DNA from 2 places in the Pantoea sp. UBA4549 genome. Region 1 is predicted to be linked to the other one. Evidence: riboswitches for the same ligand, from Rfam matches in the RefSeq annotation. Region 1 holds a riboswitch; the other holds the start of a gene.

Region 1 (5,010 bases):
ACCGAAACGCCGGAGAAGCTGAAATCCGCGCTGGGAGGCGTCTCTTACTTTATTCACGGTCTGATGCGCGTGGATGCGCTAAAACCTGACAGCTGTGAAATCAGCGGGCCCGGTTTCAGCTGGCAGGGGGACGCGCTGGTTATCGGTATCGGCAATGGTCGCCAGGCGGGTGGCGGACAGCGCCTCTGCCCGGATGCGCTGATCAACGATGGTCAGCTTAACCTCAGCATCGTGACCGCGCAGGAGCTGCTGCCAACGCTGTTCCATTCGCTGACGCGCGATGATGAGAACCCTAATATTGTGTCGGCTCAGCTCGACTCCCTGACCATTCGCTCGCCGCATGAGATGACGTTTAATCTGGACGGTGAACCGCTGAGCGGCAGTGAATTCACCATTGACGTGCTGTCGGGGGCAATCAGCTGTCGCCTGCCGCCACAGTGTGCGCTTCTGGCGTAACAACGGGCGTGCGTAACATCAGGGGCGCATCAATGCGCACCCTGTGACTTGCAGGGTCGCCACACCCGGCGACCTCCTCAAAAGCCGCTCTGCAGTCAGGGCGACTGGCTTAACCCTCCGCATCACACCTTCATCCAGCGCCGCTCAGCCGCCGAAACTGCGATGGCTTCCAGCACCTTTTGTACCTGTAACCCTTCGGCAAAGTCCGGCCACATACGATCGCCCGCCGCGATGCCGTTGATCAGGTCGCGGATCTCCACGGTTTTCTGGTCGTTAAAACCAATACCGTGTCCGGCAGAGACGCAGAAGCTGGCGTAGTCCGGATGCGCCGGCCCGGTGAGCAGCGTTTTAAAGCCCTGCCGCCCGGCAGGCTCATCGTGGAGATAAAGCTCCAGCTCCGCCATGCGCTCCTGGGTATAACGCAGCGTGCCCCGGGTGCCGGTCACTACGTAGGTCAGCCCCATTTTGCTGCCGCAGGCGATGCGTGAGGTCTCAATAACCCCGTGCGCGCCATTTCTGAAGCGCAGCAGCGCGCTGGCCTGATCTTCATTCTCTACCGGCAGCAGACGCGCAGGATCTTTAGGGTCGGGCCGCTGCGTGATAACCGTCATCATGTCACCGCTGACTTCCTCGATGTCGCCCACCAGATAGTGCGCCATATTGACGATGTGCGCTGCCAGATCGCCCAGCGCGCCCAGCCCCGCCAGTTTTTGCTGACAGTGCCAGTCCAGCGGCGTCTGCGGGCTGGCGAGATAATCTTCGTTATGGGTGCCGTAAAAATGCACCACGTCACCAATCTCGCCGCGCGCAATGATCTCCCGCGCCAGCTGGCTGGTCGGGTTTTTCATGTAGTTAAAGCCCACCAGCGTTTTTACACCTGCCCGCTCTGCGGCCTGTACCATCTCCTCTGCATCCGCTACGCTCAGCGACAGCGGTTTTTCCGAGTAGACATGTTTGCCGTGGCGAATCGCCTCCAGCGCCATCTCTTTATGCAGGAAGTTGGGCGCGCAGATATCCACGACATCGATCTGCGGATCGCTGACCAGCTCGCGCCAGTCGCCGGTGGAACGGGCAAAGCCAAACGTGGCGGCCTGCTTTGCCGCCAGGGCCGGGTTTACTTCAGCCAGCATCTCACGCACGATCTCCCCCTTCAGGGCAAATACCGTGGGTGCCTGCGCATAGGCGATAGCGTGACACCGCCCGATATATCCGCTGCCAATCATTCCGATTCTGACTCTGTTCATGCTGCACCCGTGAAAAGTAGAGAAGGTTTCGCGGAATATATGTTTCATATTTCGGCGCCACAATGGCGAAATGAAATATCTGTGATCATTGATGTGGGGCACACGACAAAATCAGCAATTACCGCTGTAAGTTTGCAGTACTTTGGTGATATTCCTCACATTGTGTCAGGGAGTGGCGGTTTATTCAGCAGTTGGTGAAAATTTTGCAAAAGGGCTTTGACACGCAGCAGGCTGCCCGATATTATGCGCCCCGTTCCACACAATTCCTCTGTAGTTCAGTCGGTAGAACGGCGGACTGTTAATCCGTATGTCACTGGTTCGAGTCCAGTCAGAGGAGCCAGATTCTTAAAAAGAGCAGCCTGTAAGGCTGCTCTTTTTATGCCTGCGTACTATCCGCCTGCGTCCTACCACCAGTGATGAAAATGATGCACCGGCCCGATGCCCTTTCCTGCCTCCAGTGAATCGGCCTGCAGCAGCGCCTGCTGCAGCCAGCCTTTTGCCGCTGCCACTGTATCAGCCCAGCTCTCATGCCGTGGTCGCAGCGCCGCCAGCGCTGCCGACAGTGTACAGCCGGTGCCGTGGGTATGACGCGTCGCCACGCGCGGCGCCGTAAAACGGGTGCGTCCGCTGCGGGTGATCAGCCAGTCAGGGCTCTCTGCATCCTCCAGATGGCCGCCCTTCATCAGCACCGCTGCACAGCCGAGATCCAGCAGTCCCTCCCCCTGCTGCAGCATGGCGCGCTCATCCCGGGCAGGTGCCGTTTCCAGCAGCGCCGCCGCTTCCGGCAGATTAGGCGTGATCAGTGAAACCTGCGGCAGCAGCCGCTCACGCATCGCTGCCACCGCCTCGGGGGCCAGCAGCGCATCGCCGCTTTTGGCAATCATGACCGTATCCAGCACCACAAACGGCAGCCGCGCACGCGCCAGTTTTTCTGTTACGACCTCCACGATATCGCTCCCGGCCAGCATGCCGATTTTCGCCGTATCGATACGGATATCGCTCAGGACCGAATCGAGCTGTGCGGCGACAAACGCCGGGGAAAGATAACAGACCGACTGCACGCCGCAGGTATTTTGTGCCACCAGTGCGGTAATGACGCTGGTGCCGTAGGCGCTGAGTGCAGAAAAGGTTTTGAGATCGGCCTGAATCCCTGCGCCGCCGCTGGGATCGGTGCCGGCAATGGTCAGGGCATTTATACGGGGCAAGCCGCGCGGCAAAGCAGAGAAAGGGTGGGTCATCATAGCGCTCCTGTCAGGCGTACAGGAAGGCGAATGCGCGCAGGCATCTGACTTCCCTACGCTGGCATTATCCAGATCAGGTAATACGGGTATTTCTCAGCCTTCACAAAGAAGGGCACCCCGAGTCATGGTGTCTGTTACGACACACCGGCAGCTTAGGGGAAGCGATCGCCTGAAGCAAGCCACAGAGAGCAGAAACATTGATCTGCGCGGTTGCAGAGGCAGACAGACCGCTGGGGTGACCGGTTTATTGATACAGCGCAAGCCGCGATAACGCTGCTGCGTGCTTAATCTGCTGCCGGACCACCCTGCCGGATATCACCATGATTAACCTGCTGCGCCATCTTATTCCGCACGCTCACCGCTGGCATCAGATTACAATCAGCCACCCCGGCGTTCTGAACCCTGCCGGACGTTACTGCCTGGCCACCTGTATCACCGCACGCTGTCGCGGCTGTGGCGCGCGGCTGCATAAGCTTTACTACCACGACCTCAGCGATAGCGAAGCACGCCGCTGGCTTGGCTGATTAACGGCAAAAAAAAGCCCCGCAGCAAGGTGCGGGGCGCAGGCCGGATAACAGAATTGAATTTACTGTGCCGGCTGGGTGCGGATCAGATAATCAAAGGCGCTGAGTGATGCTTTAGCGCCCTCGCCGCTGGCGATGATAATCTGCTTATAGGGCACCGTGGTGCAGTCGCCGGCGGCAAACACGCCTTTCAGGCTGGTTTCGCACTTCGCATCGATGATCACTTCACCCATGCGGTTACGCTCTATCGCGCCTTCAAGGAAGCCGGTATTAGGCAGCAGACCAATCTGTACAAAGATGCCGCTCAGCGCCAGCTCGTGCGTGGTCTGCGTGGTGCGATCCAGATACGCCAGGCCGGTGACTTTGCTGCCGTCGCCTTTGACTTCGGTAGTCTGGGCGTTGAGGATCACGTCGACATTTTTCAGGCTGCGCAGTTTATCCTGCAGCACTTTGTCGGCACGCATCTCACCGGCAAATTCCAGCAGCGTAACGTGCTCAACGATACCGGCCAGGTCGATGGCCGCTTCCACGCCGGAGTTACCGCCGCCAATGACCGCGGTGCGCTTGCCTTTAAACAGCGGGCCGTCGCAGTGCGGACAGTAGGTTACCCCTTTGGTACGATACTGATCTTCGCCCGGTACGCCCATGTTGCGCCAGCGCGCGCCGGTGGCGATAATGATGCTGCGTGATTTCAGCACCGCGCCGGAAGCGGTTTCAATAGCGTGCAATCCCCCTTCCTGCGCGGCCGGGATCAGTTTAATCGCGCTCTGCGTGTCAATCACATCCACCGCGTAATCATCGACGTGCGCGCGCAGTGAACCCGCCAGCTTCGCACCTTCTGTTTTGGGTACAGAAATGTAGTTTTCAATATCTACTGTATCCAGTACCTGGCCGCCAAAACGCTCGCCCATCAGGCCGGTGCGAATACCTTTACGCGCGGAGTAGATAGCGGCCGCGGCGCCTGCCGGACCACTGCCGATGATCAGGACTTCATAAGCGTCACGCTTGTTCAGCTCTTCTGCCGCACGCTTATCAGCGTTGGTATCTACTTTTCCGACGATTTCAGCCAGGCTCATGCGGCCCTGACCAAACTCTTTGCCGTTAAGGTAGACAGCCGGCACGCCCATGACGTTGCGCTCGGTGATTTCATGCTGGAACACGCCGCCATCGATGGCGGTGTGGCTGATACGCGGGTTAAGCACCGCCATCAGGTTCAGCGCCTGCACCACGTCCGGGCAGTTGTGGCAGGAGAGCGAATAGTACGTTTCAAAGTGCAGATCGGTATCGAGTGAAATAACCTGATCCAGCAGGCTTTGCGCCTCTTTAGAGGGATGTCCACCGGTCTGGAGCAGGGCCAGCACCAGTGACGTAAATTCATGGCCCATTGGCGAACCGGCAAAGCGCGGACCGCTCTGGCTGCCTGGGTTGGTAATCAGAAACGATGGCTTGCGGACCGGACGATCGTTCTCTTCACGGAAGCTGACTTTGTCAGAGAGCGCAGCAATGTCTGCTAACAGCGTACGGATCTCTGCAGATTTAGCGCCC
Region 2 (5,010 bases), on a different contig from region 1:
CAGCTTCAGGCCCGGATGCAGCCCCAGGGCCATATTCTGCTGCACCGACAGGTGCGGAAACAGGTTGTTCTCCTGAAACAGCATCGATACCGGACGCGACGCCGGTACGCTGCGGGTGTGATCGCAGCCGTTGATCAGCAGCGTGCCGTGGCTGACCGGCAGAAAGCCGCCGATCAGGCTCAGCAGCGTGCTTTTACCGGCGCCGCTCGGGCCAAGTATCGCCAGCCGTTCACCCGCCCGGGCGCTGAAGCTGAAACGCATCGGCAGATGCTGATAAAGGTAAGTAAGATCAGTGAGTGTCAGCATGGCGTCCCGGCAGTTTTTCCATCAGAGTAAAAAGTAACAGGCAGAGCAGCAGCAGCAGCAGGGCGGTCGTTGCACCGTCGGCACCGCGATAGGCGCCGATCTGCTGATAAAGATACCAGGGCAGGGTGCGGAAATCGGCGTTGCCAAACAGCGCCACTACGCCAAAGTCGCCAATCGAGAGCACGCAGGCAAAGGCGAGCGCCTGCGCCAGCGGGCGCTTCAGCAGCCGCAGCTCAATCAGCTTCAGGCGATTGAGGCCGGAGAGACCGAGCGAGGCGCAGAGCGGCGCGTAGCGTGCGGCGATATCGCGCATCGGGTTTTCCAGCACTTTCATGGCGTAGGGAATGGCGATCAGCGCATTGGTAAAGATCACCAGCCCGTCGGCCCGCGCCGGCAGCCCGGAGGTGGCGGTAAACAGCAGGAAGAAGCCGCTGGCCAGCACGATGCCCGGCATCGCCAGGATCAGCATGCCGCTCAGCTCCAGCGCCTGTGCGCTCACCCGATGCTGGCGCTGGCGCAGCTCGCGGCTGCTCCACAGCAGCATCATCGTCATGATCACACAGAGTGCGCCCGCGCCCAGCGCGATACGCAGTGAGGTCAGGGTGGCCTGCCAGAGCGCCGGCTGCTGCAGCGCACCGGCTACACCGCCGCGCACGCCATCAGCGACCACCGCCGCCAGCGGGGGCAGCAGCAGCAGCAGCGCAAGCGTAATCAGCAGCGTGTCGCTGATACGCGCGCGCCAGCTATCCTGCGGATCGCGCCAGCCCTGCAGCTTCTGGCTGCCGGCCGGGATCGCTTTACTGAAGCGCTGACTGAGCAGCACCAGCAGCAGACAGCAGTTAAGCTGCAGCAGCGCCAGCAGCGCGGCACGGCCGGGATCGTAATCAAAACTCAGCGCCTGGTAGATCGCCAGCTCCAGCGTGGTCGCCTGCGGCCCGCCACCCAGCGCCAGCACCGTGGCGAAGCTGGCAAAGCAGAGCATAAAGATCAGCGCCGCCGTCGGCAGGATCTGCCGGCGCAGCCAGGGCCACTCCAGCAGCCGGAACAGGTTCCAGCCGCGCAGCCCAAGCTGCGCCGCCAGCTGACGCTGTTCCGCCGGAATGCTCTCCAGCGCCTGCAGCAGCATGCGCGTCGCCAGCGGCAGGTTAAAAAAGACGTGCGCCAGCAGGATGCCCTGCAGGCCATAGGGAGAGAAGTGATAGGGTACGCCCAGCAGCATGCAGAGCTGCGCCAGCCAGCCGGTACGGCCGTAGACGCTCAGCAGGCCAAATACCGCCACCAGCACCGGCAGCACCAGCGTCATCGCGCATAACCGCAGCAGCAGCGTACGACCCGGGAAGCGGCGGCGATAGAGCGCGCGCGCCAGCAGCACAGCCGGCAGCACCGAGCAGAGTGCCGAGAGCAGCGCCTGCTCAAAAGAGAACGCCAGCACGTGGTGCAGATAGCTGTCGCTGAGCAGGGCGCGCATGTCCGGCAGCGGGGCCGCCGTCAGCAGCGCCCCCAGGGCAAGCAGCGCCACGGCACACAGCAGCAGCGCGCTCAGCGCGCCGGGGATCAGCCAGCCTGGCATTAGCGGCTGACAGCCCGCTGCCAGGCGCTGATCCACGCGGCGCGCTGGTCAGCCACTTCTGCCGGTGAAAACTGCAGCGCTTTTTGTGGCACCTTCAGCGCCTGATAGCCCGCCGGTAAATCACTTTTGATCACCGGGTACATCCAGTTGCCGGTGGGGATCGTCTGCTGGAACGCGGGGCTGACGATAAACTGCATAAAACGCTGCGCCAGCGCCGGCTGTTTGCTGCCCGCCAGCTGCGCAGCGACTTCCACCTGCAGATAATGCCCCTCGCTGAAGGTGGCAGCGGCGTAATTCTCTTTCTTCTCTTCAATAATGTGGTAGGCGGGTGAAGTGGTATAGCTCAGTACCAGATCGCCTTCGCCCTTGAGAAACAGGCCGTACGCTTCGCTCCATCCTTTGGTGACGGTAACGGTTTTGGCCGCCAGTTTCTGCCACGCCGCGTCGCTGCGATCGCCAAACACTTTTTGCATCCAGAGCAGCAGGCCCAGGCCCGGCGTGCTGGTGCGGGGATCCTCATAAATAACCCGCCACTTCTGCGGGCTTTCAACCAGCTCCTGCAGACTCGCGGGCGGATTCTTCAGGCGGTTTTTGTCATACACGAAGGCGAAGTAGCCGTAATCGAAGGGGATAAAGGTGTCGTTCTGCCAGCGCTCAGGCAGCTGCAGCGCCGCGGTATCGACCTGGCTTTTGGCAAACAGGCCGGTTTTTTCCGCCGCCTGCAGCAGATTGTTATCGAGTCCCAGCACAACGTCGGCTTTGCTGTTTTTTCCTTCCATGCGCAGACGGTTGAGCAGCGAGACGCCATCCTCCAGCGCCACGTAGCGCAGCTCGCAGCCGCACTCCGCTTCAAACGCTTTCTTTACCGCCGGGCCTGGCCCCCATTCAGCAGCGAATGAATCATAGGTATAGACAGTGAGCAGGGGTCTGGCAGCAAATACCGGCGCAGACAGCAGTAGCAGGACAGGCAGAACGTTCTTTAACACTTTGCGCTCCTTGAGGAGAGGATAGGGGTGAGTCGCAAAGGATCTGAGGCTGGCACATCTCAAATCCCTACGCCGGTATTAACCGGATCAGGTTCGACGGGTTTCTCTCAGCCTGACGACGCAGGCACCCCGTTGAGAACGGCTTAGTGTAGACATTTCCGCGGCGGCGTGAAAGCGTCATAATGCCGGCGGCGCAAACCAGGCAGATTTGAAATCGAACCAGCCCAGCGTGTTCAGCCGTACGCCGCGCATGCTGCGCTGACCTTCCAGCAGCAGCCAGTGGTGAAACAGCGGATGCAGCCAGTCCTGATCCACCAGCTGGCGCGCCCATTCAGCCAGCGGCAGACGTTTCTCACGCCAGCGCGCTGCATCCTCATGCCACGCCAGCGGAATACAGTGCTGCATCAGCGGCAGCTCATAGAGCTGCGCAAACAGCGCATACTCCAGCGGCAGAGTAAAGTTAACGCTGCCGAGCCAGATATCGCTTTCACCGGCGCCGGCAAACCACGCTTCATAGCTCACCACCCGGGTGACCAGCTCCACCCCCTGCTGCGCGAGCAGAGGACGCAACGCGCTGGCGATGCCTTCATGCTCAACGTGGTCGCTGTACCAGCTTAACGTCAGCCGGGTCAGACCGTCCGGTTTATCCGCTGCCCGCCGATCGCGGCGATGGTGCCAGCGCGGCAGCAGACCCCAGGCGGGAAACCAGTAGCGCTGATAGCCGGGATCGGCATGATGCAGCAGGGTAACGGGATTAAGCAGATCGCTGACCCAGCGGCGGAACGGCGCATGGCGTCCCCAGGCGGATCGCTGGTCAAACAGCAGAAAGTAACAGCCTTCCTCCAGACGGCTCTCTTCCGCGATCTCATCCGCCTCGCTGCCCTGCAGCTTTACGCCAGCGTAGACCAGCTCGTCACTGACTTCCGGCAGTACCCAGATTGAGACCTCATCAATCAGCGCCCGGTAACCAAAGTAGTCATCAAATGCGGCAATTTTCAGCTGCGTCTGCTGATTGCGCAGCACGCTGTAGGGGCCGCAGCCGGCAGGCTGACGGGCAAAGTCGGGCATTGCCGGCCATTCGCGCGGCAGGATCATGGCGCTGACGCTGCCCAGCAGCCATGGCAGCCAGCTGTCAGGCTGGGTCAGAGAGATATCCAGCGTCCAGGGTGCCGGGGAGTGCAGCTGCGCAATATGTGCAAACAGCGGCAGGGCAGCGCTGCGCTGCAGCGAATCAAGGATATCCGCCATCTCCAGCTCGCGCCCGTGATGAAAGCGGATGGCCGGGCGCAGATAAAAGCGCCACTGCCGTGCGGAAAGCTGCTGCCAGTGGTGAGCAATATCCGGTTCAATTTCCCCGTTTTCCTCATTTATGCGCGTCAGGCCGCTGAAGATCTGCCGGGCCAGGTGCGTTTCCGAGCGGCGCAGCGGTGAGGCGGGCAGCAGGTTTTGCAGCGGACGGTAGTAGAGCACGCGCAGGATATGTTTGCCCTGACGCACGCTGCGCCCAAGGTGGGCAGCAATCATCTGCCGCACCTGCGCTTTGTCACCCACCAGCTGAACCAGCTGGTCAATACTGTCCTGATCCAGCAGCGCCTCAGCCCGCTGCTGCTGCAGCGCCAGCCCGGTACAGCAGAAGCGCAGCTGCGAGCGCTTTCCGCGTCCCGCCTCAGCCTGCCAGGTCAGCCAGCCCTCATGCTGCATCGCCTGAAGCAAATTGCGCATATGGCGCCGTGAGCAGTGCAGGCTGCTGGCCAGAGCGTCAAGCGTCGTCGCCTGATCCTGACCTTCACACTGCTGCCAGAGCCGAATAAAGTGCTGCTGCAGACGAGCTGAGGACATAAAAGGGGAACTCCATGACGATTTCGCTCAGTGTTTGTTTCTCTATAATAGGGGCATACTGACAGCCAATGGAAGAGCGGGAGGCGCCCGGTTCGGGTGGCGCTCAACCAGCGGTGTCGCCTGTGCGGCACATTTTTCTGAGTAGGGTGCAATTACACCGCCAGCAGATTTTCTCTGCTGGCTTTTTTCATGGCGGTGTGAAATCGTCTACGCTCTTTCGCTACTCTTTTCTGTTTTTTCAAAGGGACTACTGCATGAAGTCGCTGTTAACGCGGCAGCGCCGCCCCGATCCGGTCTATCTCGCTTTTA

The links. Region 1 has a riboswitch for thiamine pyrophosphate ahead of thiD (bifunctional hydroxymethylpyrimidine kinase/phosphomethylpyrimidine kinase). Riboswitches for the same ligand answer to the same signal wherever they lie in the genome.
Region 2: another riboswitch for thiamine pyrophosphate. It lies ahead of thiB (thiamine ABC transporter substrate binding subunit); the one in region 1 lies ahead of thiD (bifunctional hydroxymethylpyrimidine kinase/phosphomethylpyrimidine kinase).

Annotation. Positions count from the first base shown of each region.
Region 1 covers NZ_DGLH01000015.1:220,978-225,987, reverse strand. Annotated here, with positions in the region: gene yegS (lipid kinase YegS) at 1-456, shown strand, start outside; gene B3041_RS15095 (Gfo/Idh/MocA family protein) at 579-1,700, opposite strand; tRNA gene B3041_RS15090 (tRNA-Asn) at 1,965-2,040, shown strand; gene thiD (bifunctional hydroxymethylpyrimidine kinase/phosphomethylpyrimidine kinase) at 2,105-2,905, opposite strand; TPP riboswitch at 2,975-3,071, opposite strand; gene B3041_RS15080 (hypothetical protein) at 3,262-3,465, shown strand; gene ahpF (alkyl hydroperoxide reductase subunit F) at 3,528-5,010, opposite strand, start outside.
Region 2 covers NZ_DGLH01000013.1:136,061-141,070, forward strand. Annotated here, with positions in the region: gene thiQ (thiamine ABC transporter ATP-binding protein ThiQ) at 1-306, opposite strand, end outside; gene thiP (thiamine/thiamine pyrophosphate ABC transporter permease ThiP) at 290-1,900, opposite strand; gene thiB (thiamine ABC transporter substrate binding subunit) at 1,876-2,862, opposite strand; TPP riboswitch at 2,909-3,004, opposite strand; gene sgrR (HTH-type transcriptional regulator SgrR) at 3,040-4,701, opposite strand; gene B3041_RS13095 (MFS transporter) at 4,956-5,010, shown strand, end outside.